2 linked regions of the Thermogutta terrifontis genome follow. The protein of the gene in region 2 interacts with the protein of the main gene of each other region in a pairwise test. Links are inferred from orthologs where the notes say so. Each region holds a gene or a part of one and is shown on either strand. Other genes may lie near its edges.

The links.
Region 1: the proteins of nth (region 2) and aceE interact in binary tests that used the Escherichia coli proteins (3 or more experiments, as listed by UniProt). The link is inferred for Thermogutta terrifontis from one-to-one orthologs.

Annotation. Positions count from the first base shown.
Region 1 is NZ_CP018477.1:3,153,059-3,168,721, reverse strand. What follows is about bases 7,805-11,082. They hold aceE (pyruvate dehydrogenase (acetyl-transferring), homodimeric type), read right to left. Parts: upstream 10,750-11,082; coding sequence 8,005-10,749; downstream 7,805-8,004. Other genes in these bases: THTE_RS11775 (PfkB family carbohydrate kinase), read right to left, coding at 11,005-11,082; THTE_RS11785 (PIN/TRAM domain-containing protein), read left to right, coding at 7,805-7,963. In the rest of the region: THTE_RS11800 (DUF1549 and DUF1553 domain-containing protein), read right to left, coding at 1-1,901; THTE_RS11795 (PPC domain-containing protein), read right to left, coding at 1,932-4,337; THTE_RS11790 (DUF1501 domain-containing protein), read right to left, coding at 4,518-5,846; more of THTE_RS11785, read left to right, coding at 6,899-7,804; more of THTE_RS11775, read right to left, coding at 11,083-11,907; THTE_RS11770 (aldose 1-epimerase family protein), read left to right, coding at 12,700-13,863; SsrA-binding protein SmpB, read right to left, coding at 14,002-14,496; glucose-1-phosphate thymidylyltransferase RfbA, read right to left, coding at 14,639-15,529; rfbB (dTDP-glucose 4,6-dehydratase), read right to left, coding at 15,555-15,663. UniProt on the Escherichia coli protein: Component of the pyruvate dehydrogenase (PDH) complex, that catalyzes the overall conversion of pyruvate to acetyl-CoA and CO(2).
Region 2 is NZ_CP018477.1:3,834,650-3,849,767, forward strand. What follows is about bases 4,701-7,433. They hold nth (endonuclease III), read right to left. Parts: upstream 6,565-7,433; coding sequence 5,836-6,564; downstream 4,701-5,835. Other genes in these bases: THTE_RS14275 (ArnT family glycosyltransferase), read right to left, coding at 4,701-5,094; dcd (dCTP deaminase), read right to left, coding at 5,138-5,716; THTE_RS14290 (DUF309 domain-containing protein), read left to right, coding at 6,853-7,302. Outside these bases: THTE_RS14255 (ABC transporter ATP-binding protein), read right to left, coding at 1-738; THTE_RS14260 (hypothetical protein), read right to left, coding at 731-1,669; THTE_RS14265 (SDR family oxidoreductase), read left to right, coding at 2,372-3,106; THTE_RS14270 (DNA gyrase inhibitor YacG), read left to right, coding at 3,173-3,367; more of THTE_RS14275, read right to left, coding at 3,421-4,700; THTE_RS14295 (hypothetical protein), read left to right, coding at 8,073-8,288; THTE_RS14300 (hypothetical protein), read right to left, coding at 8,460-8,759; THTE_RS14305 (tetratricopeptide repeat protein), read right to left, coding at 9,006-13,376; dnaB (replicative DNA helicase), read right to left, coding at 13,630-15,060. UniProt on the Escherichia coli protein: DNA repair enzyme that has both DNA N-glycosylase activity and AP-lyase activity. The DNA N-glycosylase activity releases various damaged pyrimidines from DNA by cleaving the N-glycosidic bond, leaving an AP (apurinic/apyrimidinic) site.

The sequences.
Region 1 (15,663 bases), 680 kb from region 2 along the record:
TATTTGTATTCGATGAGCTTTTTTCCAAGCGTTTCATACAGTTGCGGATTGCTGGGCGGATTGCTCATGCGGACATCATCCACCGGATCAACGATCCCGACTCCGAAAAAGTGCGCCCAGATTCGATTAGCGACGTTACAGGCAAAGTCCGGGCAGTCGGGCGAGGTGAGCCACTCGGCGAGGACCTTGCGACGATCCCCACCGTTGATTTGGGGTTGCGGGCCACCCAAGAACTTGGGGGCCATCACGCGATTGTCCACCGGATGACGCACTTCGCCGCTGCCGCGGTTAAAGACGATTGTTTCCCGATCGTCTTCTCCATTCTTGCGGCCGATCTGGGCAAAAAATGCGGCAAAACTGTAGTAATCGTCCATCGTCCAGCGGTCGAACGGATGATTGTGGCATTGCGCACACTGAATTCGACGACCCATGAACACCTGGGCAACGTTCTCGGCAGTTTTAAGAGTGTCCGTTTCCACTTGATAAAAATTCGTGGCAGGATTGGTGAATGTACCACCCTCGGAAGCCAGCAACTCGCGAACGATCTCGTCAAATGGTTCTCCGGAAGCGATCTTTTCCGTCAGCCATTGGGAGTAGAGATAGGCCGACTTGTAGCTCACGTTCACATTGGAACGGACCATCAGAACTTCTGCCCATTTCATCGCCCAAAGCTCTGCGAATTCCTTGCGCTGGAGGAGTTCGTCCACCAACCGTGTCCGCTTGTCCGGCTGGGTGTCCGCAAGGAACCGCGTATACTCTTCCTCGGTGGGAAGCTGGCCGATGATATCCAGCGTCACGCGACGGAGGAATTCGGCATCGCTGCACAGAGCACTCGGCTGGATGCGGAGCTTGCGCAGCTTTTCATTGACCAGTTCGTCGATGTAGTTGGCGGGTTCATCGGTGGCCACCATCGGCACATCGGCAGGCAGCACAAGGACCTGACTTCCCACCACTTTTGTGTCAAAGCGTGCCAGGATGAACGCCTCGCCGCGGTGGGCCGCTTTGACCAACCCGTTTTCGTCGACGGGAGCCGCATAGTCGTTATTGCTGAGGAAAACGGCCAGGTGGGTGACATCTCGATCCGTGCCGTCCGAGTAGTGGGCCCGCACCACCAGCCGCTGGGTCGCGTTCTCTCCTTGCAGCACACTTTGCGGCGGAAAAACCTCGACTTTCTCCACGCTGGGCACGTCTCCACTGTCACGCGGGGCCCCGAGTTCCAACCAGCGGTAGAGAGTGCGGTACAATTCGCTCTCCTTTTCAAAGCGTTTGCCGCCCGTATGCGGGACAGCTCCGATGGCTTTTTGCAGGATGAGACTGTCCTCGGGAACGGCGAGATTGACCCGGCGGAACGGCACTTCGTGGATGAGCCGTTCATAATCGCCCTCGGGATCAAACCCAAAGAGCGACAGTCGGAAACCGTCTTTCCCGCGAGCAGCCCCGTGACAGGTGCCCGTGTTGCAACCCGCTCGCATGAACACGGGCATGACGTCCAATCGAAAACTGAGGGGACGTTCCTTTTCCACATCTTTGACCACCACGGGTACGCCCGCACTCTGCCCGGCATACTCCGCGACCAACCGTGTTTCGCCGTTGGCCTGTGGATAAAGAGTGGCGTTTTCCAGGCGGGCGAGGGCTGGGTTCTCCAGACGAAGATTGGCCTGCGTTGTCACATCCTGAGTAACACCGTCGGCCGTCACAGCCACCACCACAAACGACTGCCGATCGTCCTTCGTTTCCAGCCGCAGGGTGTCAGACGGATAGATCTCCAGGCGGACGACGTCCGCCGCACGGCTGACCGCGATCGCGCCCCAGAACGCAATCAAACCAGCAAGAGTGGCCAACCCAGTCAACGGGTTCGCACGCTGAGGAAACCTGAAAAAAGGCAACCGTACTCGATTCATGGCTTGAAGGCCCTCCTGAAATAGGAAGGTTTACGGCGTGGCCGTTTGATTCTGACGCTGCTGCCGGAGTTGCTCCAGTCGGCTGAGCGGTCTTTCCGTCGGTTGGGGAGGCGGGGGAGGTGGAGCGGCCTGCGCCACCTGGGCTGGCCGCGGTTTCTGGATCCGCAGTTCCCCGGCCGACAACAGGTGGACGATGGGCTCGCCGTCCTGGATGATCGTCACCTTCACCACGAGCGATTTGTGAAGTCCCACCGGGGCAGTAGGTTCTGTTCGCAGGGGGAACGTGCACTGCTGGGTGTCGGCTGTGATCGTCTGCGGCTCCGAGCTTATGCCGGAAGGAAGTCCGAGCAGCTCCACCTGAGCGTTCCCGTTAAACTTGGTGCGAACCTCGACCTGCGCCTGCCAGTTTCCTGACTGTCCCTGATCCAGGGAAACCTGCGGGAAGGTCATCGCCACAAATGGCGCGGCGACCGTCAGATCGGCGGGAGGCGTGGCCACCTCAACCGTCCCGCCAAGATCGGCGGACGCAAGGGCTACGATTTTCCAGGTCCCCAGGGCTGCCTGCCCATTGGCGGTGAGCGGCATCCGGACCTCCTGGGCTCCCTGCGCAATCGTCACCGAGGTGGGCGCGGACACACCCGGCGATAAGTTCAGCATCGCCACGGTGATCGGTCCGTCGAATCCCGCATCCCGTTCCGCTTTGATGACGAGTTCCATCGTTCCCCCCTGAACGAGCGGTACCTTGGGCTGTTGAATCGTCACCCGGAACGGCACGGCTTCGGTCACCGCCGTTGCCAGGCGGTGTGAATAAAAGTTCCAGTACTCGCGATTGTTCTGGCCGCGAACAAGAGAAGTCCGCTGCAGCAGTTCTCCCACAATCTCCTGCTCACCGATCTTGGAAACACCTCTGACACTGACCCACCGTCCTTCCAGCGGGGCTTCGGCCGCGGCAGTGAGGATGACGGGCACGACTGACTGACCTGGCGGAATGGGAAATGTTTCCACACTGATCCCTGGAGGCAGGTCTTCAAAGCGCAGGTCCACTGGGCCGTCAAAATCCTCGCGCGCGACCGAGACCAGGAAAGCGTAGCGATTCCCTCGCGGGACCGCTGCCACGATGTCACGGAATTGTTGCCGCTCGGGCAGACTCAGCCGCAACTTCGGTTGAACGGGTGTGACCTCGAGGCGATAAACATACTCGGGTCCGCCGGCTTTAAGGTGATCACGGACCCCAACCAGATACTCACCATCGTCGGGAGCCGTCCACCGGATGATGCTGTCCGGACTACCTGCATCATCATTGGCCGCCAGCTGCCGACCGTCCGCCGCATGTACGGTCAAGACGCTGTCCACAGGGGTCCGCAACTGCCGGGCGAGGAGGCGGATCTCATAAGCCTGGCCTTTTTTGGCCGAGAAACGAAAGAAGTCCCGATCATCCGGCCGTTCCAGCACGCCGTTGCACGCCCCTGGCGCAGTCGCTGGCGTGGCCTGTGCCGGAACGTCGTTGGGCTCAACTTCCGCGGTTTCGGGACCGCTCGCACTCACCCTCATCCAGTTGGGTGTTGGGGCTGCCTGACCATCCCGGTGGGCCAATATCGGCCACCGGTCTGCAGGCTGGGTGGGAAGCGTCAGATCCTCCTCCCAAGGACCGAGCGGGTCACCGACCCAGCGCACTTTTAGAGTTTGACCAGCCGCACCGCCCAGTGGAAATGCCGCCAGAGGTCGTGGAAACGTGCCCACGTGGAGCCGGTAGAAAGAATCTCCGGATCCGCCAAAGGCACTTTCCCGAACCTGCACGATGTACCGACCATCCGCCGGCGCGACGGCCGCACAAACGGCGTCCTGACCACCGAAAGCCGTATCATCCGCAGTAGCCAGCACAAAACGCTTAGAATCCAGGATGGCCACCGCGGGATCAAAGAAGGATTTTCCCAGTCGCATTCCCTCAACTTCCACCGATAGTCGCTGCCCGGCCTTGAGTTCTACGGCAAAGTAATCCACATCCTCGTTCTCAACAACTCCTCGGACGGTTGTATTCAGGGGGATAACCTGGGGATTGTGGAAATCGTTGTTGGGCTCTTGCTCATCGATTTCCGGAAGCAGTCCCACGTGGAAAGTGATGAGGTTTGAAATTCCGGTGGCTGTACGCACGCGGAGGCCGTGCTCTCCAACCGGGCAATCGGGAGCAACGGCCACCTTCGCCACCAGGCGGTCGCCCGCCTTTGTCGTGATTTCCCGCACCGACAAGCCAGGACCCGTGAAGAGAAGCTCCGCCGCATCAGCCAGACGGGAGCCTGTAATCGTCAACTCAATCTCCGTCCCCTGCTGGGCGCTGATTGGACTCACACGCGTGATCACCGGGTCGGCCGCCCACGCAACTCCGGAGAAAATCACGCTCAGCACAACTCCCAGCCAGGCAAACCCGAACAGACGCACGATCGGCCCCGGGCCATTCTTACTCCTAACAAGACAACTCCCGTGTCTCCGTCGGGGGACGTTCGGGATCGGGCGAGACCCCGCAAGAGTTTTTTCCCAGGCAAATGAGCGATTGTTCCGCTTCATGGCGAGGTAATCCCAACTCGTAGACAGCAACGCGAGCGTTGGAGGGCAGGGTCATCAGGCAATCAGGCCCCGGCGAACCCGGCCATCGCGGACGATGTTGAGCGGCCGATTGCCCGGGCCGATCAAGCGCTTCTCGTAGTCCACCCCCAGCAGATGGTAAATCGTGGCAAAAAGGTCCTCCGGCCCGATGGGCTCGCTGGCCGGTTCGGACGCCGTGGCATCCGAGCTACCAAAAATCTGGCCGCGGGTCACGCCGCCTCCGGCAAGGAGAATGCTGAAGACCTTGGGCCAGTGATCGCGCCCTGCCGTTCCATTGACTTTGGGAGTTCGTCCAAATTCTGTGGAAACCATCACGATGGTTTCATCCAGAAGCCCTGAGGCGTCAAGGTCCGAGAACAAAGCCGCCAGGGCCTGATCGAGAGCGGGAGCGAGCCGCTTCGTGCCCGGCACGATCTGCTCGTGGAAATCCCATCCGCCGTAGGTGACTGTGACAACGCGGACACCGGCGGCGATCAAGCGCCGTGCCAGCAGAAACCGCTGCCCAGCCTGGGTATAACCGTACCGTTCGCGGATTTGGGGGGACTCCGCATCCAGATTAAACGCCTCCCGGGCCTTCGCAGAACTGAGCATTTCATATGCCCGGTAGTAAAATGAGTCCATCGCCTGAATGGCGTCCGCCTTTTCCAGCGAGGCAAAGTGGGCGTTGACCGCTTCCAAGAGGGTACGACGCCGTGCAAATCGCTGCTCGTCCACTCCTGGGGGAAGACTCAGGTCGCGAACCCGAAAACCTCTTCCCGCCGGATCGGCCCCCAGTGAAAACGGACCATACGCCGAACTGAGATAACCCGGCCCGGCATAGGGGTTAGGTTCATTGGGAATGCACACATAGGGAGGCAGCGATTCCCGTGGCCCCAGCTCATGGCTGACAATACTGCCAAGACTGGGATATGTCACGGCGGGACTGGGTCGATACCCCGTGAACATGTTGTGCGTGCCGCGCTCATGCGCCGCTTCGCCGTGGCTCATGGAGCGGATGACCGTGAACTTATCAGCCACCTGGGCGAGTTTTGGGAAGTTTTCCGAGAACAATTCTCCCGTGTTGGTTTTCACAGTCCCAAAGGAGCCACGGTATTCCAGGGGGGCATAGGGCTTGGGGTCAAAAGACTCCTGCTGAGCCATTCCGCCAGGAAGAAAGATGTGGATCAACCCCTTGGCTTTGCCGAACGTTGGATCTGCTGAAGCACTCCCCTCCTGTGCTTTGGCAGCCTCCAGACGCAAGAGGTCACCGAGCGTCAGACCCAGGAAACCGAGGGCCCCCACGGTGAGAAATTCCCGACGATTGCCCTGGAAGAATGTGTTACCGCGGCAATTGGTGTGAGCCATCGTTTCGCTCCCCCAAATAAGACCTGCTCAACTGTCAACTCAAACCCTCCGCCTATCCTTGAATGTCGGGACACGGGCATCGGGCACATTTCTCGTAAATAAACGCCGCAATGCTGGATTTCGCACAACTCTCACCCAAGACCATCGGCGAGAAATGGCGAGTGGACACTTGGGTTGAAACACTTCCCTCGTGAAAGACAGCGAGGAAACCGCTGTCTGTTTGCCTGCTGTGCCTGAGATCTGTTCTGCGCCGCGAGGCAATCATCGTCGGAACGCAAGGGCGGGATTCTTGGTAACCGGGCGTAAGCCGGAGTTTATTCGTCTGGTTGGGAGAGTATTGTCTTGTGCTGAATGCTTGGATGTGGCTAGTGAAGGTTGGAAGCCTTAAAGACCTCGAAATAGATCCATAATTGCCTGTTGGATTTGCCGCCTCATTCTACTCAGCTTCGGCCGCCAAGCAAGGGCTGGGATCGACAATTTCTCAGCCCGAACCAGTTGCAAAATTTAAGCAAACTGAAACCGAAATACAGTTAACCGATGATGAACCTTGCTTGGGCAACGAAGGTCCTGTTAACGGGTTGGTGCTGCGGCTGGGAACGGGCGGGACGGGCGCGATCCTTCGGCCCTATGACGGCGCTACTCGTCATAGCAATGTCGTCAGGGATGGATGAGCCACGAGGTTTCCCCGGGCACGGCGGGAGGGTTCCCCGCGACAAACGGCTATTTCCCCTTGCGGGAAATAAACTTTCCAAACCATTCCCAAATTCACTGACCTTCGCGATCCAGCGAGTTGGCCATGATGAAACCAGAGCCACCGGCTTTCCCGGATGCGAAAAGGCTTTATGATGGCTCTCGTTTCGGCTAGAATCGACGAAGGAACATTCGAGCCCAGGGAGGCGGCAGCCGAGGGCGAACGCCCGGGGAGGCCGGCGAACTCAAAAAAAAAGCGTTACCCTGGACGGGGGATATGTCGTCGGCATCCTCATGGGTCTGTAACCTATCCTTCTGTATGGCTTCAAGGTTGCACATTCGGTAACAGAGAGGGCACCAGCATGGTTCTCACTTTTTTGCGCCTCACCTTCCTTATTGTTCTGGCGGGTGTGGCGGTGATCGTTGTGAAGGCCGGTCTGTATCCCCAGGACCTTCAGTGGACAGCCTGGTTGATTGTGCTGGGGATCATGGCCATTGGCGGGGCGGTTATCCTGCTGGACATTCTGATCCCGCGCAAACCGCTGGAGATTATCAGCTCCGTTTACTTCGGTTTGATCGTGGGGCTTTTCCTCAGTTACGTGGCGGGGCTGGCACTGACCCCCGTCTTCGAAAGCCTCCAAACCGAGGAGCGGGTGCGGAACGTAGTGCAGCTGATCCTGGCAGCGGTCCTCTGTTATGTGTGCATCAGCTTCCTATTTCAGACCAAAGACGATTTCCGATTCATCATCCCCTACGTCGAGTTCACCAAGGAGGTCAAGGGACGCCGACCGTACATCCTGGACACCAGCGTCATTATCGACGGCCGCATTGCCGATCTGGTGGAAACCAATCTCTTCGACAGCCGACTGGTGATTCCCCGATTCGTCATTAATGAACTGCAGGCCGTCGCCGATAGCGCCGATCGCTCCAAGCGGGCAAGGGGGCGACGGGGGCTCGATATTCTCCACCGTCTCCGCAATAATCCCGACGTGGAACTCACCATCTGGGACCGGGACCTCCCCGAGTTTGCCGGACAATCCGTGGATGTCAAGCTGGTCACTCTGGCCAAACATCTGGAAGGGCGACTGGTCACGAACGACTACAACCTCAACAAGGTAGCTCGGGTCCACGGCGTTCGGGTGATCAATATCAACGACCTGGCCAACGCCCTCAAGCCGCGATTCCTCCCCGGCGAGCAGATCCAGGTCCGCCTGGTCAAGCCGGGAGAAGAGGAACACCAGGGCGTCGGCTATCTCGACGACGGGACGATGGTGGTGGTGGAAGACGGTCGGGAATACGTCGGGAAAACCGTGGTTCTCAATGTGACCAGCGTGCTTCAGACGAGCGCCGGCCGCATGATCTTCGGTCGATTCGAGCGCATCGTGGAACACAACAATGCTCACGCCCGCGACACGAGCGTGGCTTGAGGTGCCTTATCACGTGCCCGTTGGAGCACCTGAGCGAATACTCAAACTTTCCAGGGCACGGGCTTTTCCGGGTCCAGCCCCAGTTCTCTGATGGCTGACGCGAGGCGGTCTTTCGGATAAAGTCCCCGTTCCGCCAGGGACGTGAGTGCGGCCAGCGCGATATTTTCGGCATCGACCTCGAAGAAACGGCGGAGTTCTCGGCGGGCTTCGCTCCGACCAAAGCCGTCCGTCCCCAGCGCGACGTAATCGCCGGGAATCCATCGGGCAAGAGTGAGCGGCACGGCCGATACGTAGTCTGAAGCCGCGACGACCGTTCCCTGGGAGCCCTCCAGCACCTGCTGCACATAGGGGACCCGAGGGGCGGATTCGGGGTGGAGCCGGTTGTAGCGATCGACCTCCCGGGCATCTTCCAGGAGACGTTTCCAACTTGTCACGCTGAAGACCCGGCTGGAAACGGCGAATTTTTGATCCAGAATTTCCTGTGCCCGAAGGGCCTCTCGCAGTATGGCCCCGCTGGCCATGAGGTCCACGCTGGGACGGTCGGGGCCCAAATCACGCACGGAGAGCCGGTACATGCCCTTGCAGATTCCTTCCGTGGAACCCATGGGCAGGATCGGCATCTCGTAGTTTTCGTTCATGAGCGTGATGTAATAGAAGATGTCTTCTTCCTCGTAGTACATTCGGCGAATGCCATCGAGCACGATGACCGCCATTTCGTACGCGTAACAGGGGTCGTAAGCCTGGCAGGTGGGGTAAGCCAGGGCATACAGATGGCTGTTGCCATCCTGGTGCTGGAGGCCTTCTCCGGCGAGCGTCGTCCGGCCGGAAGTGCCTCCCATCAGAAAGCCCCGGCATCGCATATCGCCGGCGGCCCAAATGAGATCCCCGATTCGCTGGAACCCGAACATGGAGTAGAAGATGAAAAACGGAATCATGTTGATTCCGTGTGTGGAATGTGCCGTCCCGGCGGCGATGAACGACGCCATCGACCCGGCTTCCGTGATACCTTCTTCCAGAATTTGCCCATCCACCGCCTCGCGGTAGTACAGCACCGTGTCGGAGTCCACAGGTTCATAGAGCTGACCCACGTGGGAGTAAATGCCGAACTGCCGGAACAGCGCTTCCATTCCGAAGGTGCGACTTTCATCGGGGACAATAGGAACGATGTACCGACCGATGTTTTTGTCCCGCATCAGACGGGCAAGCAACCGCACAAATGCCATGGTGGTGGAAACTTCGCGGCCTTCGCTTCCGGCAAAGAACTCAGCAAAGTCCTCCCACTTGGGTGGCTTCAACTTGACTTTCGGCTGACGACGACTCGGCACGGGTCCGCCGAGGGCCTTGCGGCGGGCCTTGAGATACTGAATCTCAGGGCTGTCCTCGGGAGGACGATAGAAAGGCGCCTCCGCCACTTTATCATCCGGAATGGGGATGTCGAATCGCTCCCGAAACCGACGGAGCTCTTCCTCGTTCAGTTTCTTCTGCTGATGGGTGATGTTTCGCCCTTCCCCAGCCTCTCCCAGCCCATAACCCTTGATCGTCTTGGCCAGAATGACCGTGGGGGAACCTTTGTGCTCGACGGCGGCTTTATATGCCGCATAAACTTTGACCGGATCGTGTCCGCCGCGTTTGAGGCGGCGAATTTGCTCGTCGGTCAGATCGGCCACCAAGGCCTCCAGCCGGGGATCCACGCCGAAGAAGTGCTTGCGGATGTAACTCCCCGGCATGACCGTGTACTTCTGATACTGGCCATCCACCACCTCATTCATGCGACGGACAAGCAACCCGTCCTTGTCCTTGGCCAGCAGCGGATCCCAATCGGACCCCCAAATCACCTTGATCACGTTCCAACCGGCGCCGCGGAAGGCCCCTTCCAACTCCTGGATGATTTTACCGTTCCCACGAACAGGGCCATCCAGACGTTGCAGATTGCAATTCACCACGAAAATGAGGTTGTCCAGGCGTTCCCGGCCCGCCAGGGTGATCGCCCCCAACGTTTCCGGTTCGTCACATTCGCCGTCGCCCAAGAAGCACCAGACTTTCGATTCCCGGGCTTCGGGCAGGATCCCCCGGTCAGCCAGGTACTGGTTGAATCGCGCCTGGTAAATCGCCATGATCGGCCCCAGTCCCATGGAAACGGTCGGAAATTCCCAGAAATTGGGCATCAACCAGGGATGAGGATAAGAGCTCAATCCGCCGCCCTCGGCCAGCTCGCGACGAAAGTTTTCCAGTTGTTTTTCAGTGATTCGGCCTTCCAGAAATGCCCGCGCGTAAATTCCCGGACTGGCGTGCCCCTGAAAGTACACAAAATCTGGCGGATGATTCCCCTGCTTGCCGCGGAAAAAGTGATTAAACCCCACTTCGTACAGCGTAGCGGCCGAAGCGAAGGTGGAGATGTGACCACCGATTCCCGAGCTAACCCGGTTTGCCCGCACGACCATCGCCATGGCATTCCAGCGGATAATGCTCTTAATTCGCCGCTCGATTGCGCGGTCGCCTGGGTATTCGGGCTCCTGTTCAGGAGGAATCGTGTTGATGTAAGGCGTCGTGGCGGCAGAGACCCACGGCACGCCGCTGCGGAAGGCTTTTTCTTTCAGGCGTTCCAGCAGATACACCGCCCGTTCGCCCCCGTGCTTGCGAATCACATACTCCAGCGCGTCCAGCCATTCCTGGGTTTCTTCGGGATCGATGTCCTTGGCCAGTTGAGGAATAGCACCTTCCGGCAATTGTCCGTTGGTCGGCTGGCGTTCCTGTGTTTCCTGTTGCCGAACATCTAGGGCGGACATCAGGCGTGACTCCTTGATTAACCCCTCGCGTCAATGGCTTAGTCCCGTTCTTCTCGGTGCCCGGAAGGCCAACGACCTCCCGGCCGGCCACCATCCTGGCCGACATGGCTCTTTCGCAATCTTTCAATTATATCTGGCACTGCTCACCTGCAAGCAGGTTTTCCGATTTGTCGGTCCGAATCGCAAGTCTTTTCAATGGAAAAACTTAAAGTTCTTCCCTGCGACAGCAGAGCACGTATCCCCATCCGATGGCGTTCAGAACGTCAGCATCTTCCGGTAGGCGTCGAGTCGAGCATCGATGTCCTGGCGTCGGATCTTGAGAAGCCGATACACGCTGAAGTCTTCCACAGTAAAGCTGGCCACCACGATTCCGTAGGCCATGGCCGTTTTGAGATCCTCTGGCGAAAATTCAGTTTGCTCCGCCAGATAGCCCATCATCCCACCGGCGAAACTGTCACCGGCTCCGGTGGGATCGATCACATCGGCCGTGGGGTAGGCGGGCAACACGTACATTTCGTGGCGACTGAAGAACATGGCCCCATGTTCGCCCTTTTTGATGACGACAAAGTTGGGGCCCATCTCCAGGATTTTTCGACCGGCACGGATGAGGTTCTGCTCTTCTGCCAGCAGCGTGGCTTCGAAATCGTTGAGCACCAATCCGTCGATTCGCTGGAGCAGCGTCCGCAACTCCTGGGGCTCCGTGCGGATCCAGTGATCCATGGTGTCGGCAACGGTGAGGTTGGGCCCCACGCATTGCTCGAGGACGCGGAGCTGCATCCGGGTCGATCCGTTGGCCAGAAAAAGGAAGCGACACCGCCGATGTTCCTCGGGCAGCACAGGGTCAAACTGCTCCATCACATTGAGCTGGACCTCAAGCGTCTCGCGATCATTCATATTAGGGAGATAGCGTCCGCGCCAGCGAAAGGTCTTTGCCCCCGGCACCACGCTCAGACCGCTCACATCGACCCCGGAATCTTCGAGGAGCTTCGTGTGCTCGGCAGGCCAGTCTTCCCCCACCACCCCAACCAGGCGGACACGCGTGAAAAAGCGTGCGGCCAGTGAGAAATAGACCGCTGATCCTCCGAGAACGTTCTCTCGTTTGGCTTCGGGCGTTTCGACACTGTCCAAAGCAACGGAACCCACAACAACAAGCGGCATGGACCCTGCTCTCCGTTACCAAGTACCTTCTCCAGTTCTCCTCGACGCGATACGAACTGCCTCGAACGGGCGTTGGACGTCTTTCTAAGGATACCGACTTTTGCGGCCTCTGCCCAGCACAACAAAAAAGGGCCGGGATAGCCCTCCGGCGATCGTGCGATCCTGGCCAAGCAAACAGGGTTACACGTGTCAGGCCAAATCGCGCTCTCCGGCCCCACTTGGGACTGCGTTTGAGGAAGTCGGAACTTCAACCGCCACGTTTCCGACTCATCCCCATTTTTCTTCCGGCCCCGACGACGTTCACAGGGGTTCGCGTGGAAGCGAAATTCAACCCAGGGGGAACTGATGGTCAGGTTCCCTTTCGGAGCGACGATCTCGTCACGACAGCCTTGCAGCGTTGGATCATGCATTGCCCTTCCGCGGGCACGACAAGCGTGCCCCTCCGAAGCATTTTTCGGAGGGACGGGCTCGTCACGTCTGCATTGCAACCTTGCGATCATGCTCCTTGATCGAGCGGATTTCAACTTTTCGGTTCAGTTGCCGGTTAGAATGGTAGGGGCAATTCATGAATTACCCCTACACCACATTGTGCCCGTGGCATCTGGTAGCCTTCTGCAGATGGCTAAGACCATGCTTTCCTCGGCACTTTTCAGCAGGTAAACTAACGCCACAGTGATGGTGCTTTAGGAGAGGGATCCAGGAGTTGTGGGTTACAAAATCCGCGCAGACTTCCAGCCCAAATCCCTGGTGATCAGTTAATGATCAAAACCACAACACGGAGACGGATCGGCCATGGCGAAACAAAAATGGGTCATCACCGATGTGAGCCGCGGTATTTGGGTGGAACAGTTGACACTCACGCACGATATCGCCCCTGCCATTCCGGAAGGGGTCACGATCAGCAAGCGGACGTTGCACGGTGGCCGTTCTGAAGGTGTGGAGGTCATCGAACTCAACAACGGGCGTCTGCGCTTGGTGGTGCTCCCCACTCGCGGAATGGGGATTTGGCGAGCATGGTGCGGCGATCTGGAGCTGGGCTGGAAGGCACCGATCCGCGGCCCGGTCCATCCCCGCTGGGTCAATCTCTGGGAACCAAGCGGCCTGGGCTGGCTGGATGGCTTCGACGAACTCTTCGTGCGCTGCGGTTTGGAGAGCAACGGAGCCCCAGAATTTGACGAGCGTGGCATTTTGCGCTATCCGCTTCACGGCAAGATTGCGAATCTGCCGGCTTCCCGGGTAGAAATCGTGGCGGATGACGAAACCGGGGAGCTTTCAATCTGCGGAGAAGTCTTGGAAAGCCGCCTCTTCTTCAACAAACTTAAACTTTCCACAATCATCAGTACCCTGCCCAATTCCTGCGAGTTTTCCGTTACCGACACAGTCACCAATCTGGCCGCCGTGCCTGGCGAGATGGAGCTTCTCTACCACATCAACTTTGGTCGGCCGCTCCTTGAGCCGGGATCGCGCGTCATCCTGCCGATCAAGCGAATGGCCCCCCGCGATGCCGTGGCGGCCCCGGAGATCGATCGCTGGGACAGCTACGGTGCGGAAACACCCGGCAAGCCCGAAACGGTCTATTTCATCCAGCCACTCGGCGATGGCAAAGGTTTTACGCAGGCAGTTTTGCACAACGAGACGGGCACTCGGGGTGTTCGCGTGGGATTCAATGTTCAGGAGTTGCCCTATTTCACGTTGTGGAAGAACGAGCAGCCCACCTGTGATGGATACGTGACGGGTTTGGAGCCCGCCGTCAATTTTCCCAACCGCCGCTCCTTCGAAAAGGCTAAAGGCCGCGTCATCACCCTTCAGCCTGCTGAAGCGCGGAGTTTCACGGTTAGCGTGTCGGCTCTTTGCAGCTCTGATGCGGTCGCGAACGCGCGGAGCGAGATCCTCCGGTTGCAGGGGGCGACGGCGCCTGAAGTCCTGAGAGAACCCTGGCCGGAGTGGTCTCCGTGAAGGCGGGACTTCAACGCGACAAATGCAGTGGCCGCAAGCAATATTTCAGCGGGAACTGCTGCTCAACGGCCGAAGCTCTTGGTGATTCGCAAAGTGCGTCAAAGATGAGCAGTTAATGCGTGGAGAACCCGCCCAGGGTCAACGGTTCTGATACCGCTGCATGATTCGGCGGATTTCCCGCTGTGATTCTTCCTTCTTAATGATTTCTCGTTTGTCGTGCTCCTTGCGCCCTCGGCACAATCCGAGCAGGACCTTCGCCAGTCCCCGCTTGAAATAAATCTTCAACGGGATGAGCGTGAACCCTTTTTGCGACGCCTGTCCGGCAAATCGTTTGATTTCTCGTCGATGAAGGAGGAGCTTTCGCGGACGCTTGGGGTCGTGGTTAAAACGATTGGCCTGCGGGTATTCCGGAATGTCACAGTTGTAAAGCCACACTTCACCGTCTTTGACCCGTGCAAAGGCTTCCTCGATGGAAACTTTCCCGTTGCGCAGACTTTTCACCTCGCTGCCCAAAAGGGCGATACCACACTCGAGAGTATCGAGGATTTCGTAGTCCCGCTTGGCGCGCCGATTTTGGGTCACGACGCGTTCGTTGTTGTGTTCTGAGTCGCTTGGTTTATTGCCCTTCGCCATGATCTCTTCCGGAACAACAGGAAGCCCTTCGCTGTGGCCTGCAATCTACCAACTTGGCACTGACGTTGTGCCGCTCGGCTCTGACCAGGGCGCGGGCGACATCTGCCCGAACTGGCCGATCACGCCTCCATCTGGCGCCGCGTCATTTCAGTCCAGGGTATTTCAACAGATCGAGCAGATACTGCCCGTAACTGTTATTGTAGCGACGAGCGAGCCGTTCGAGTTGGGTGGCGTCGATGAACCCCTTGCGGTAGGCCACTTCTTCAAGGCAAGCGATTTTCAGGCCTTGACGATGCTCGATGGTCTCCACGAAGTTGGACGCCTCCAGGAGCGATTCGTGCGTTCCGGTGTCGAGCCAGGCAAAACCGCGACCGAGAATCTCCACGTGGAGGCGTCCGCGCTCCAGATAGATTTGGTTGACGTCGGTGATCTCCAACTCCCCGCGGGCGCTGGGCTTAAGGTGGGCCGCAATTTCCACAACGTCATTGTCATAAAAGTACAAACCGGTGACCGCGTAGTTCGACCGGGGATCTTTGGGCTTCTCTACGATTCGAACAGGTCGGCCCTGCTCGTCTAGCTCCACCACCCCGTAGCGCTGCGGGTCTTTGACAAGATAGGCAAAGACTGTGGCACCTTCCGGGCGGGAAGCCGCCCGCATAAGCATCGCCTGGAATCCCTGTCCGTAAAAGATGTTGTCGCCCAGTACCATGGCCACGTGGTCGGGCCCGATGAAGTCACGTCCGATGATGAATGCCTGCGCCAATCCTTCGGGCCTGGGCTGCACGGCGTAGCGAATGGAAATTCCCAGGTCCGAGCCATCGCCCAGCAAGCGCTCAAACAGGGGGGTATCCTCGGGGGTGGAAATAAGCAAGATATCGCGGATCCCCGCGAGCATGAGGGTGGAAAGCGGGTAATACACCATCGGTTTATCGTAAATCGGCAGGAGTTGTTTGCTTACCGCCCGTGTCAGGGGATGCAATCGCGTGCCCGCGCCACCTGCCAAAACGATCCCTTTTTTGCAGTAGATGGTCATGAGAAGCCCTCCTCAAAGCCGCGGCCTAGTCCCGAGAGACGCTCTGCTCGCTTTTGAGCCGCCCCAGCCCGAGGCGCTCCCGCCGATATTTCCCGGAAGTCACCCGCTCCACCCAGGTGGTATTCTCAAGATAC
Region 2 (15,118 bases):
ATTGGTTTCCTGCCGCTCCTCGGCCGTGAGCTGGAGAAATATCTCTTCCAGCGAAGCGTGATCGCTAGCCCGGGCTGATCGCAACTCCTCCACGGTTCCCACAAAAATCAGTTTGCCGTGATGTATGATTCCGATGCGATCGGCAATTTCTTCGGCGATGCTCAATGTGTGGGTGGACATGAACACAGCCGTGCCCGCCGCCGCTCGTTCGCGGAGCAGATCTTTCACCAGTTTGGTACTTCGCGGATCGAGCCCCACTGTGGGTTCGTCCAGAACGATCACTTTGGGATCATGGAGGACGGCGGCCGCAAACACGACTCTTTGCCGCATACCATGGGAATAAGTCTCGGTAAGTTCGTCGAGAAAATCACCAATTTCAAAACGCGCCACTTCGCGCTCAATTCGGGCGGCTAGTTCGCGACGGGATAATCCGCGGAGCTGCCCTACAAACTCAAGGAATTCTCGGCCGGTCAGTTTGTCGTACAGGTAGGGCTGGTCCGGCACGTAACCGATGCATTGGGCCGCCAGTCGATCGCGCCCGGTTGCGTCGTATCCGCATACCGAGACCCGTCCCTCGGTGGGCCGGAGAAGTCCCACCAGCATGCGGATGGTCGTGGTTTTGCCCGCGCCATTCGGCCCTAGAAAGGCAAACACTTCGCCCGGGGGAATATGGAGATCAAGTTGAGAGACAGCGAGTTTTTCGCCGTACCGCTTACTGACATTCCAGAAGTCAATCATGTGATCTGCCTTCCTCCGCAGGTTGTGCTTTCTCCAGTCGCTGGGCCAGAGTTTTGGCCTGAGCGTCACTCAGTCGGACGAGAACGAGGTAACCATCGCCCACCTTCGCTTCTTGTCGAAGGACCCTTCCGGAGGGCTCCACCCACAACCGGCCCCGCGGTGAAGAATGAGCACTCACAGTCTGGGCAGGGTCATTACGATAAACCACCACCCAGCAGGGACGGCGGCTGCCTTCCCACAAGATCATGTCGCGCCCCTCCACCTTGGCGTGGATGACATCGATGGGGTTTCCCGAAACAGCCTGATGAGGCAACGGAACGGGGCTGTAAATCTCAACCGTCCACTGCTGCCCTTCCCGTAAACCCGGTAGGCTTGCCTGGGGTGAGAACGAATCGGTGAGGATCGCGTCATTCCGAAAGGGGAGTTCTGTGGAATACATGAAGCTGCCACTTTGCAGCACCAGTTGAATCTGGCCTTTATCCACCGTACCACGAACAATCGCCAGCGATTCGGATACCCCCGGAGTTCGCAAGCGTGTCTGGAACGAGGAGAGTCTTTTGAGGGGGTCGAAGAAAAGGGTGGTCTCTACCTCTAAGCGCATCTTGAGGCCGGTGTCCGGCCCCCCCAATGCCTGCCACACGACCGGGAAAATCTCATGAACGGGTAATTCCCGGAATCGCACGAGATGACGCAGTTCGGTCACCTGTTCGTCAGAAACGGTCGTCTTGCTGACGGCCCAGCCGATTTCCCGCTCTCTCCAGAGAATCTTCCATCCCACCAGGCGATCCTGCTGATAGGCGTCGACGATCTCCTGCGACTTGGGTGGCGACCCCAGGAGAAAAGTCGGGAGGATCTTATCACGGATAAGCCAGCCCATGGTGGCCAGCCAGAAGCCGACCACCATGACTGCGTACCACCGACTGAAAATCATAAGCGCCAACGCTCCCGCAGAATAAGTTTTACCGGCTTACCATCCCTCTATGATTTTACCAGTGCAGAATGGCAAAGCATACGCGAGAACCCCGTCAACCCCCCGGAGTATACGGCGCGTCACTCAGGCAAGATGCTGAGCCATCCCCATTTTGGCAAGGAACCATGCTATGCCCCGGGCAAACTGTTGTAGGGGCAATTCATGAATTGCCCGCACCAGTGGCGTGGCTCGGGTGGAACCGGCCTTCCACTCCCTCGCATGATTCACGTGCAACCGGGACGCTCAATCCGCGTGGAACCCGGGTCTATTGGAAGGACACCTTCCACGCCGTGCGGTAAACCTCGGAGGGGCACGCCTGTCGTGCCCGATGAGGAGGGATGGGCATTCGATCGGTGGTGATCGGACCTGACAAGCAGGTCCCTCCGGACCGTCGAATTGGCGCGAACCGGCGTGGACGTCCGCGCCCTCATCGCCAAAGGAAAAGGTGGAATGTCTTACGGGAACATGGTGAAGCCACCGAAAACTGCCAGGCATGCTCCGGTAGTCCTTGGAGCAAGAAACTGCCCGTACTGTTCAGAATTCAGACGGCTCCGAATTGGCGCGGGGGTTGATCTCGGCGTAAATGGGAAATAGGAAAGCTGACGCGACGGCAGCAGGGCATGACAGCGACGTTGGTGAGTTCTATTGACGAAGAGCGATCTCATGGCAAACAACATCGATCCGGTGGCCGTGGTAACAGGTGGTGGAAGCGGAATTGGGCTGGCGGTGGCGGAATCGCTCGCCGGGGAGGGCTTTCGAGTAGCGATCTTGGGCCGTAATCCTGCTCGGTTGGAAAGTGCCGTCAAGAATTCCCGGTACGCGGATCGCCTTCGGGCATTTCCGTGCGACGTGGTGGATCGACAAAGGGTCAACACGACGTTTTCCGCCATCCGCGAGCAACTGGGCGTTCCCAAGGTTTTGGTCAATTCAGCGGGGATCAACGTCGCCAATCGCAGTATGGCGGTCCTTTCCCCGGACGATTGGGATCGCATTCTCGCCGTTCATGCAACCGGGACATTTAACTGCATGCAGGCCGTTCTGCCGATGATGCGCGAGCAGCGCGACGGCCTGATCATCAATATTTCGTCTATCGCCGGAAAGCGGGCCCTGGAACTGGCTGGCCCGGCGTATTGTGCGGGAAAATTTGCGATGACGGCCCTGGGCATGGCCGCGGGACTGGAGGAACGCCACAACGGCATTCGGATCACGAATATCTATCCGGGCGAAGTGAACACGCCCATTTTGGAGCAGCGCCCAACCCCTGTTCCCGAGGAGCAGCGCCGTCGCATGTTGCAGCCTGAAGATGTGGCCCAGGTGGTTCTCACCATTGTTCGTCTTCCGCCGCGTGCCCATGTTTGGGAGGTGGTCCTGACCCCGCTGTACCAGGCCTATGCCTAGTTGGGGCTGTTTCGTGAAACAAAACAAAGCGGATGGACTTTCTGAACCGGTTCGCACTGAAACACGATGGCTAAGTTAAGGTGCCCCATTTGCGGCAAACAATTCGATCCGGAGACCACGGACGCGATGCCGTTTTGCAGCCGCCGCTGCAAACTCATCGACCTTCGCCGCTGGCTCGATGAGGAGTACGGATTGCCGATGCCACGCGATGCTGACGAAGACGAGGAAGATGAGTGGAAGGTGCCGGAGGACGAGGAATAGGTCAAGCGTTGAGGTCTCTGGTCGTCCGTTTCCGACATCCGCGCCGCCATGGTTTAAGGCGAGTTCTCGCTGGCGGACGCCGGAAGTTGAATGAGTCTGGCCAGCCAAACGCCCTGGCAAGAAAACTCGCTGACGACCGGCTGTTGCCGAATTTCCTCGGGAATTTGATCAAGGTCTGCTCGGCGATGGTACATAACCATCCACCTGGCGTTTTTGGGAGGTGTTTTTGCGCCCGCTGGCCATCCTACTACCACCATTTCTTTCTCCGCCAGGGCAGGCGAGCCAAGCAAGATGCCGGCCGCCTGATAGGGGGCCAAACTCGGCCCAAAGACCAGCGTCTCTCCTTTATTGGCACGTTGAGCGGCAGCTGCCAATAGGGGTTCTGTGAGCGCATCGCCCCAGTAATTCACTTCGAATCCCAGCCGCTCGGCGCCGGCCAGTCCACCCACCAGCAGATTGTAGTAGCTCAACCAAGCTGGTCTGAACGCCACCACACCGACCGCCTGGAGCGCAAACAAACTGCCCAGCACGAAGTGCGGGCCGTAACGGAAACAGTGCCATGTCATCCGCGATATCCATTCCCAGATCAATTGGGTGCCCCTCCCCACAAGCAATGACCACATGGAATACACCGGAAGAAACAGTCGAACGCCATCGTACACGGGCACCCTGGGTGCTGTGAAAATCGCCAGGAAGAACACGATCGTGCCCAAAAAAAGGAAATCCGCGGCATCCATCTGGGGAACAAATGTTGAAACCCTGCCTTGAGGCGAGCGAGGCAACCAGTTTGAGAAGATGGCGATGCTACCCGCGATGAGCAAACCAACCGGCACTGTGACGAGAAACATGACCCAGGCGTAATGTCTGGGAACAAGGGTATCGTCCCATACGCGGCCGAGGTAGAAAACGTGGATGGGGGTTCGCTGCGTGCTTGTTGAGAGGTACAGCCTGAGGTGCTCGAATGTGTCAAACCAAAGCCACGGCCAGCCGATGTAGAAGATCAAAAGCCCGCTGGCCAGCCAGCAAAAGGCGGGAACAACCCCTTTTGAACGTCGTTGCCAGACAATCCAGACCAGAATGGGTAGTCCGCACAGCAATCCGTGAAAACGTGTCAGCAGGGCCAGTCCCCACACGGAACCCGCCAGCGCGAATGCCCACCACCGCCCGCTTCGCTCTGCCACAACCACAGCCAGGACCGCAGCCGTGCACATCAGTACCGTGATGGCGTCAAGCGCGGCGAGATGGGAGTGTCCAAACAATCGAGGCATGAAAACGAGAGAACAACCCGCCGCAAGCCCCCCAATAAGCCCATACCGATGGACGCCCGCCCAACATATGAGAAACACCAACACTCCGAAACACACAGCGGTGCCGAACCGGGCCGGGGTGATGGCCAGTTGGGAGAGCTCCTGGGGGGCTGGATCAAACAGCCAGTGGAACCATCCAAGGATCCAGTTTCCCAGAGGTGGATGGACCGGTGGGCCCTCCGGCGACCAGGCGAAGGTTTCTTTGACACACTCCCGGGTAAAAAACCGTGATCCATGACGCAGCAGCGAGGCCACCAGCCGCTTGCCGTAACCCACGTGATAAAGTTCATCGCAGGTGACGCCTGGTCCTCCTCGTTCTATCGCCACATCATGGATCGTCAGTGCGGTGATGCCGATAGCCACCGCCAGTGCGGCAGCCAGCCTGGCGTACGGCGGAACAGGAGAAGAGGGCTCAGACATAAACGACCTGCGCCTGCGAAAAATTCAATTGCCCAGGAGCCCGTCAACCGTGAATCTCTTCGATGCCAAACGGCAAATTGGATCGCGGCTTGTTGCACAAATCGGGATTTAATTCTTTGAACAGGAGGCTCGGCTGAATGTCTTGATTGTCCTGGTACTTGTCGCTCTTGTACTCCTCGTACTCGCCCTTAATCTCATGATAAAAGATTTGACAGATCGGAACGCCGGGATATATGCGAACCGGCTGAATCGCGAACATTTCAAGGGTCCAGTAACCACGAAAACCCACGTCCCCAAAACCAGCAGTCACGTGGACGAAAAGCCCCAGACGGCCGACTGAGGAGCGGCCTTCAATCATCGGCACGTAGCCATATGTTTCGGTTCGCTCCACCGTCCGACCGAGATAAAGCTGGTGGGGGGTCAACACGAGACCTTCTTCCGGGATGATAAGCCGTCGCACGCGATTGGGTTTTCGCATGTCGAGGACCACTTCCTCGTAGATCATCAGCTCGTTGTGGAGGGTCAAATCGTAACTGTTGGAGTTCAACCTCGCGGGATTAAACGGTTCGATGATGATCTTCTTACCCAGTTGTGCCAGAATCTCTTTTCCAGAAAGGATCATGGTCTCTCCTCAGTCAGTCTGCGCTCCACAATAAACTGCCTTGTTTTGTTCAGCAACCTGGGCAGCGAATCAAACAGGTCCGCACAGCCCATGCAAACGCAAACGCAGAACACTGATTTTCAGCTCTCGCGACGACTTCGGGAAGTAGCCCGCTTCCCTCTCTTGGACTCAGACGAGCTGTCGGTCTTCCCCGGACTCTTCGTGTTTCCTTCCACCCCGATTTTTGGGCAAAAACTGTTCATGGGACATTCGCTGCAGCGGGGCTTTTTCGCGGTGCAATATTTCCGACCATGCTTGATCATCCGATGACCGAAAGGGATCCACTGATCCTGGGGAACGAGCCGCATGAGGTCCTGTTCAATCTTCTCCGGGTCTTTCTCAGTGGTGAGGCCCAACCGCTGACTGATGCGTGCGACGTGGGTGTCCACAACCACTCCCGAAGGGATTCCATAAGCGGTTCCCAGGACGACGTTGGCTGTTTTTCTTCCCACGCCGGGGAGCGTGACCAGATCGTCCATCGAGGGAGGAACCTTCCCGCCATATTTTTCATCCAGAATTCGGCAGCATTCCTGAATATTTCGGGCCTTGTTCCGATAAAAACCGGTACTCTGAATGTCCTTTTCCAATTCAGTCAATGGCACGGTCGCGTAGTCCCGGGCGGTGCGATACTTTCTGAAGAGGTCTTTTGTCACCTGATTGACGCGTTCATCCGTGCACTGGGCGGAAAGTATTGTCGCCACCAAAAGCTCCAAGGGATTGGTAAAATTGAGCGAGCAGGATGCGTCAGGAAACTCTTTCTCGAGTACTTCCAGGACTCGCCGAATGCGTTGCGTGGGACCAGCAGCCATTGCTATCCAGGATCTCCTTGGTGTGGACACCGTAATTCTGGGAGCACTCCCGACCCAGTGCCTTGGGTGTGCAAGAAAGCCCTCGCTGAATTTTGACATTGTCCCCTGGAGTTTACCGTTGTCAAGCGAGTTTGGGCGCGAAATTCGCTTCTCGTGCTGCCTGAGAGCAGTCAGACGGTAACCAGGACGCCTGTTATTCTCGGGCAGCGGCAAGACGCGGTCAGGAGTCGACAAAACGGTCAGGTGGTGGTTGGGACCCCTGTGGACCAGTCTGAAGGGCAATGACACATGGATCATCAAGCCCTCTTCTTGATGGGAGTGAAGCTTTTCAACGCAGGAGAGTTTTTCGAGGCCCACGAAGTTTGGGAGGAAGTTTGGAGGGAAAGCGAGGAGCCGGATCGGTCTTTTTATCAGGGATTGATTCAGTTTGCGGTGGCCCTCGCGCACCTGGAACGGGGGAACCAGGTGGGATTTGAGCGCCTGGTTCAGCGGGCAGAAGAGCACTTGGCGGGATTTCCAGCCTCATTTGGGGGCATTCGCCTGGGCGAGCTGCGACGGCAGGTTGCGGAGCTGGTTCAATGGGTGGCAGACCTAAAACCCGGCCATCAGCCATATCCGAGGGGGGATTCTTGCCATACGCTTAGGGAAAACGAAACTTCCCTTGCTAACATGTCGATTCTCGCGTTGATTTCCGGGGTGAAAATAACGCTTGACGGTGAGGCCACACCTCAAAGCTGATCGGGTCGGCATTTCTAAGCTTGATCGTCTTATAACACGTAATAAGCATAATGTGTGAATCTTTGGTTGGAATTGTGCTCATCCGTGGTATGTCTTCTTGTGTGCAGTAAGACCCCGCATCACATACGGCCGGGAGCTGCTTGAGGTGCGTCCGCGGCACTCGGAAAGGATCACTGGGATTGCCTTGGTTACCGACGGGCTTTCCGGGAATTCTCAGATCGGCCGTTCCCTGAACCGGGGCTTGCAAAGGTTATCGGTTTTGGAGATACTGAAAAGCGTGAGGTCGAAAAGACCGGCGCTCAGGTTATTGACAAATCCCGCCGATACTTCATACAATGAGGCTTAGACTGGGCGGGGAGGGAGTACGGTCTACGCCCTAGTTGGGCCCGCTTTGCCTGTGATCGGCTGGGGTCGCTCAATCGGGCTTGCCAAGGCGGCACGTTTCGAAATTGTCCTACCGTAGTTATCCGCCTTGTCTGTAGTTCCGTCGGTGCAAGTCAACTCCGCACAGGCGAACATTGCTTGCGTTCAGAGACTCGGCAGGCAGACCGTTTTGTCCAGCTAAGGTCTGCTCTACCGATGTCGATCACACGGTAGTAAAGCCTGCTGAGAAAGTCCCCACTGGGGGACCACTGCCAAAAGTTGGCAGGGCAACTGTGTTTTGGGGCGATGGCGAACCATTTCGTCGCCAAGAATATTGTGGTCGGTAGTGTTGGTGTCAGGTGTCTGTTTGTGGTTCTTGCGAGTGAACCTAGAAAGAGAGGTGTCCCATGCGAAACGTCTTCGATGCCATTAGCGAATTCGGTCACGATGAGGATTTCGATCCTGTTCCCACTGAAGAGTTTGTTCCCACCGATGCTCCTGCGGGTTCTCGGGCTAAATTGGAAGTGCTGGCGGAGCGTGTCCGGAAAGGCCTTCCGCTTTGGCATCCATTGGATCGAAGTGACTACAGCGGCCTGACCGGCGCTGTCGAGCCGCGCGACTGAGGCTTGTTTTTCGCGAACCGCCCGAGAGCCCGCCGAGTTCTCCTCTGTCCCTGGTGTCGTTCTTCGAACCGACCGGACAGACGTTGCTCGGCGGGTTTGTCTTTTCTTGGCAGGTTAAACAGGTCGGAAAGGTTAGATTGGAAATGGCGAAGACGCCGCTCCCGCGGAAAGCTAGGGGAGAGATGGCGGTTCCACCGGTGCGCGGGCTACGAGATACCGCTCTCCTGCCGCGTTGTAAAAAAGTACATCCTGCCTCTCCAGGTCCCAAATGGCCATAACTTTCATGAGCCGGGGACCCTGCACACAAAAAAGGGCTGCACAAGGAGCCCCCTTGCGAAAGAAGTAGCTCTCCTGCATCGGAAAAATCCCCGGCTCCAGTTGATTGGTTTCACAGAGGGTCTGATACACAAATTGCCGAACTTGTTCAGGAATGTCCGGCACATGCTGGAGAGGTTGACGCGGTGCAATCATGGGATGCTCATCTGGATGCTGCTGGGCAGGCTTGTGCAGGAAGCTCGGCTCCGGTGCCAAAAGGTTGGAAGCCAGGATATGTCACTTATCGACCATCCTGCCGAACCATCTTTCGCCCAACCGGGATGAGACGCTCTGCGGGAGTTACGGGAAATAAATGAACAATTCCCGTCGCGCAAATTCGACCAACCAGGAAAAACCAGGTTGGTCAGCGGGTAGGCGGTTATGTCCTGACGGGGCGATTCCTCACGAGGCGGCCACCAGCGGTCCGAGCTTTCGGGCCAGTTCGTCAAAATGGGATCGTTCCAGGGGATGGAGAGATTCTTTTTTCAGTCCCAATTTGACACCTGCCTGAAAAGCCTCAGCCGCCTCTTTGTTTTTCCCAAGTTGGGCCAGTGCTTGGGCGGCGTGGAAATAAAGAATTCCTGAAGGCTGGTCGTCCAGCGCTTCCTGAAGGATGGCGGTTGCCTGTTGCGGTTTGCCCTGCGCCATCAAAACCATGGCATAAGTATCGAGAAGATTGGCACCTGGGCCCGCTATGTTGATGGCTGTTTTGATGAGCTTTTCAGCCTCGTCGACGCTTGCCTTGCGAAGCGCCAAAATGGCGGCAAGGTTATTGAGGGCGATGATGTTTTTGGGATCTCGTTTGAGGACTTCGCGATATGCTTGTTCGCTTTCCGGAATGCGCTCCTGCAATCCATAAAAGTCGCCGAGAAGCAAAAGAAGAGATAGCGGTCGGTCGTGTTTTTGAAGGGCAGCGAGAACAATCCTTTCCACGCGGTCAGCAGCCGTCCGGTCTTGGTACACACGCCCCATGATGACCGTGGTGGCCACCCGCACGAGCGCCAAGTCGGCACTCTCCCAATTTTTTTCCAGCAGATCGAGCGACTCAGCCAGGCGGTCATGGCGGGCGAGGAAGGCAGCCAAAAGTACCGCTGCCTCGGGGTTCTTGTCCACGAACCGACGATAGATCGCTTCTGCAGTGGCGACGAAGCGCTTGGCCTCGTCGGGCTTGCCGATACGGGCGAGATAACCTGCGAGATATTCTGCCGTATCTCCTGCCAAAGCCCAACGAATCTGCTGGAGCCGTTCTTCCTCAGAAAGGGTTTGGGAATTGGCTTCCCCGGACGGCGTGCCGGTTGCAACCGTTTTTTCGCTATGCTGTTGGGAAGATGACGCATCAGACAGTTGTCCCGGCGACTTTTCGTCTGTCTGGTTGGCAAAGTCTTCGAGTAACTTGAGTGCCTCGTCGGAGCGGCCCTGCATCGTCCATAATCGAGCGCGGAGCGCCACCACGTTCATGTCGTCCGGGACCAGTTTTTCGAGCTGGCCAAGCCAGATCTCGGCCTCCGATGTTTGCGACTGATCAAGGAGGAATGTAACGTAGCGACGGACATACCGGGGTTCGTTGCCGTGTGACGCCAGGAGTGTCCGCATATGTCGGGCAGCGTTGGAGATGTCTCCGTCGGCCATGTAGAGCTGGGCCAAAATAAATCGATCTTCGGGCGTCGCGGCACTGTACTCGTTGACGACTTTTTCCAGAAGTTGGCGACCCTCGATTCGCTTTTTACGCTGTGGGTGAGCACTTAACAGAAGGGCCTCCGCACGAAGGTCCTGAATCGAGGGCTGCTGACCAGCCGTCCGGTTCTGCCGAATAAGTTCCAGTCCTTTTTGAAGGTTCTCGTATCCTCCCTGCGCTGCAAGCAGGAGAGCCATGCTCCGCCGTCCCCAGACGACGTCCGTTTCGGGAGCCTGAACCTGTCCACTTGTGATTCTTTCCAACTGGGCGCGGGCCGAGTCAGCACGGCCGGTCCGCAGGTAGAATTCCGCCACCTGCCGAATGATTGCGGGGTTGTCGGGTGCGATGGCGAGCGCCTCCTGGTACTGCTTTTCCGCCTCGTCGATCTGGCCGAGCACTTCGAAGACCTGGGCCATCACAAGCGGCGCGATCCCGCCTTCAATTCTCTGCCGTGCTTCATCGACAGTCTGCTTGGCTTTGATTTGATCGCCGATCCTTGCGTAGAACTGTACCAGTGCCACCCATGCATCAGTGGATTGGGGTGCCAGCTCGACCCCTTTGCGAAATTCTTTTTCAGCTTCCGCAAGAGCCGCGTCTGCCTCAGCGGTGCGCCCTTCTGCTCGATAACGCAGCCCCAGGACAGCCTGTACTGTGGCGTACCAGACGTGATCACGGTAATCCTGGGAGGTTGACGCTGCCCGTCTTGCCAGCTCGAGCGCCCGCTCGTAATCTTCCAATCGCAGAGAGACCGTGGAGGCCAGGCGTTCCAGATCCGACGAGAAGGGTGCCTGCTGCTCTTCCAGGGTGCGGATGATCTTATCGGCCTCCAGGAAACGCTGCTCCCCATAAAGTAACTGCACAAGTCGCCGCGCCGTCACAATGCTGCGATCCCCCAAGCTGATGGCTCGGCTGTAGGCATTGATGGCAGCGGTGGTATCTCCGAGCAGATCGTAGATTTGTCCCTGAAGGGCGGGTACCCGCATCCAGTTCGGCCGGAGCACGCTCGCCCTTGCCAGATGGTCCAGGGCCTGTCGGAGTTGATCGCGGTTTTCACCTTTGGACTCGAGAAACAGCCGAACGGCTTCACCGTAATGCCAGATAGGCCCGCGTCCTTCGATCCGCGCGATCTCGTCGAGAACGGGCTTCAAACTGGCCACATCCTGGGCCCGAATGGCCAAGTCGAAAAGGAGCAACCGCACTTTCAGATTGTTCGGCGCCAGACGGCTCAGTTCATCGCACCACTGTCGGGCGGCATCAAAATCAGAGAACTGGATTGAATAGCCCACCAGAACGCTCAAGACTCGCTGGCGATCTTGGTCGGGGAGCTTCTCGGCAGCCCTGGCGATGTCGCGAAATACTTTTTTGGCTTGTTCTTCGCCGGCGCGGGCAGCAAGCCGAGCCCGGGTGACCAGAATGTCGGCCGATTCTCCGAACTTTGCGGTTAGCTCCTGAAGCAGTTTTTCGGCTTCTGTGAACTGCCCTCGATGCTGGTCCAGTGCCACTCTGGCTAGCCCAACTTCCACGCGGTCCGGATTATCTTTTTGAGCCTGTTGAAGAATTTTTTCGGCTTCCTGGGGTTGATTGTCGGCAACAGCGATTTCCGCTCGCAGCACAGCAGCCTGGGCCCGAACTTGCGGATCTTTTTCCAGCACGCTTAGAAGTTGGGTGACCTCTTGCCAGTTTCGCTGAGTCCGGGGTTGGCCCAAATTCTTCAGGATAAGCAGCCGGCAAAGGTCAAGTACAACAGCCGACGTCGCTTTCCCCATCGTCACCAGAGCGCGATAATCTTCAATCGCGTCGTCCACGCGCCCCAATTCGAGAAACGCCGCCGCCCGCCCCAGCCGGGCCTGTGGCCAAAGGGGGTCTTGGGTGGCAGCTTTTGAGTACGACGCCAGACTCTGGTCCATGTTGCCCATCTGGGCATAACACAGCCCCAGGTAAAAATCCACTTGTTTAAGCAGGTCGGGCACATTGGTCAGGTCCGGCCGGATGACTTCCAATTTGCGCGCGGCCTCAAACCATTGACCGCGGGCCAGAAGCAATCGGGCTCTCAACCATTCCAGCCGCGAGAGCGGGTACCGAGTTTGACTCAGCTCTTCGATGGCTTTTTCGGCGTTTTTTTCATCTCCCTGATTGAGACTCATCTCGGCCAGGTTGGCCAAGACCGCTGCCTTGTCGCTCACTTTGGTCAATGCATTCTGAAGAGTGGCCAGGCCCTCATTCGGCTGTCCCTGCGCTGCCTGAATTGCGGCGAGCAACGTGTAACCGTCCGCTCGCTGGGGATCCAACGCGATGGCTTTCTCCGCCCAAGCGCGAGCAAGATCGAGCTGCTCGAGCCGCCGAGCGCAGTCCGCGCCAAGAATAAGAAAATCCACATCATCGCTCTTCTTGGCCAAAATTTCCTTGGTATATTGCAGAGCCTGATCGTATCGATCGGACTGGTAGTAGTAAACGGCCGCTGTTCGCAGCGCTTCCTCATTCTTTACCGCGGCCAGCATCTTGCTGATCCACTCGTCGGCCTTCTGCGGATCCTTGAGCTCGGGATCATAACGATAGATTCCCGCGAGTTGGGCATAAGCCTCCGCCAGCTCCGGTCGTAAACTGATGGCTTTGTCAAGAGTTCGCACCGCTTCTCTCGATTGGCCGAGGCCACGCTGGCACCGGGCGAGCTTCGTTAATAACTCGGCATCATCGGGATTCACTTTAAGCAGATATTGGTTGAGATGTTCCTCCGCATCGCGAAAACGTCCTATGTTGAGAAGCACATCCACGAGCATCCTGCGGGCTTCGGTACGCTCCGGGTCCTGCCGCAAAACCGTTTCCAACCGAAAATAGGCAGGCCCGTATGCGCGAAGCTCAATAAGCAGTTCCGCGAATTGCTGCTGAGCATCCAGGTCCTGTGGCACGAGTTCCGTGTACCACTGGAAGTTTTTCGCCGCGACGTCACGGCGACCCTCTTTCAAGGCGGCTTGTGCCCGTTCAAGAAAGACCCGGGCATTTCTTCGCAGTTGGTAACCGTGCAGGAAATACGTGCCCGTTCCCAGCAGAATGACCACTGCAACGAGAATGACGACGAAGCGCTTGTTGATCTTTCTCATGCGATGGAGGCCCCATCAAACCTTCGCAGCTTTACCTACCTGGCATATGACGATCGATTGCACCACCGCACCCAATCCGCCCGGCTTATTTTGACCCGATCTGTGGCATGGCAGGCGCCATACGTGTATTCCCGGCGGCAATGCAGTCTTCGTCCATTATAGCTTGCCGGGACATCGCAAGCATCTTGTAACCGTCCGCTGCGTTCCTGAGCGCCGCGGCTTACCAGGTGGGTCTCGCACCCTTCAAAATCCCCTAAAATGGGGCATCCTCCGCAAAGTCGCCGTAGGCAACTTCGCTATACTCAGCAGGGGCTGCATTTTCGAATCGCGTGAATTCCTCACGCCAGACAAGTTTCACATCCCCGACCGGACCATTACGCTGCTTGGCCACAATCACCTCAGCCAACCCGCACAATCCCCGAGCTTGGGCTTCCTCTCGGGTGTGGTAATACTCTTCGCGATGGACAAACATCACCACGTCGGCGTCCTGCTCGATGGCGCCCGACTCGCGAAGATGACTCAATCGGGGCCGGTTGTCTTTGACAACTTCCGTCTGACGATTGAGCTGGGCGAGGCACAAAATAGGAATTTTCAGTTCCCGGGCGAGAGTTTTGAGACGCCGCGTGATTTTTGCCACCTGTTCCTGACGGGGATCCTTGGGGTTATCTGGCTCGATCAATTGCAAATAGTCGATGACAATGAGTCGCAAGCCCTCGCGTCGTTTGAGGCGTCTGGCTACCGCAGCGATTTCGGTTACCGTACGGCTTGGCGAGTCATCGATGAGCAACTTTCCGCGGCTCAGTTCACCGGCGGCTCGGACAAGTTTTTCCCTGTCTTCCGCGGAAAGAAAACCACTGCGAAACTTATGCCCGTTTATTTTTCCCCGCGAGCAAAGCATTCGCTGAATCAATTCCAAGCGAGACATTTCCAGGCTGACGAAAAGCGTTGTCAAGCCCGCGTCCACCGACACATGCTCCGCAATATTCGTGGCGAGGGCTGTTTTCCCCATACTTGGCCGGGCAGCCAGAATGATGAGCTCGGAATCGTGCAGGCCCCCGGTCAGTTTGTCGAGATCGGTGAAGCCCGTCGGCACCCCGGTAGCCTCACCCTGCATGCGCCGGTCGATCATTTGAAACGCCTCAAAGAGCACGTCGCTCACCGGCACGACATCCCCTGTGGATCGGCGGTCACGAACTGCCAGGATCCGCTCTTCGGCACGATTGAGGATTTCCCGCGGCTCGAGACTCAAATCGAATGCGTCACGCACGATGTCCGTACCGGCTTGAATCAATGCTCGCAGAAACGCGTGGTTGCGCACTATTTCTGCGTAGTAGACAGCATGGCTAGCCACCGCTACGGACTGGGCAATTTCTGCGAGATATGGGGCCCCGCCAACTGTTTCGAATTCCCCGTGCCGCCGCAACTCTTCGACCAGGAGCATCAGGTCGATTGTGCGGTTCGCCGCGTGCATCTCGAGGAGCCGAGCATAAATCCGCCGATGGGCGTCCACATAAAAGTCTTCTGGCACGAGCACTGTGGCCACATCGTCCAGCGTCCGCGGGTCAAGCAAGACGCTCCCCAGCACAGCCCTTTCCGCCTCAACACTATGAGGGGGAACACGCCCCGCCAGCTCCCCCAGCGGGCCTTGTGTGCCTCGTTCCTGCCGTGAAGCCTCAGTCGCCACGGTTCCCTCCGTTATGGTGTGCCATTATTTTCAAGGAAAATAAAGAATAGGTTTATGC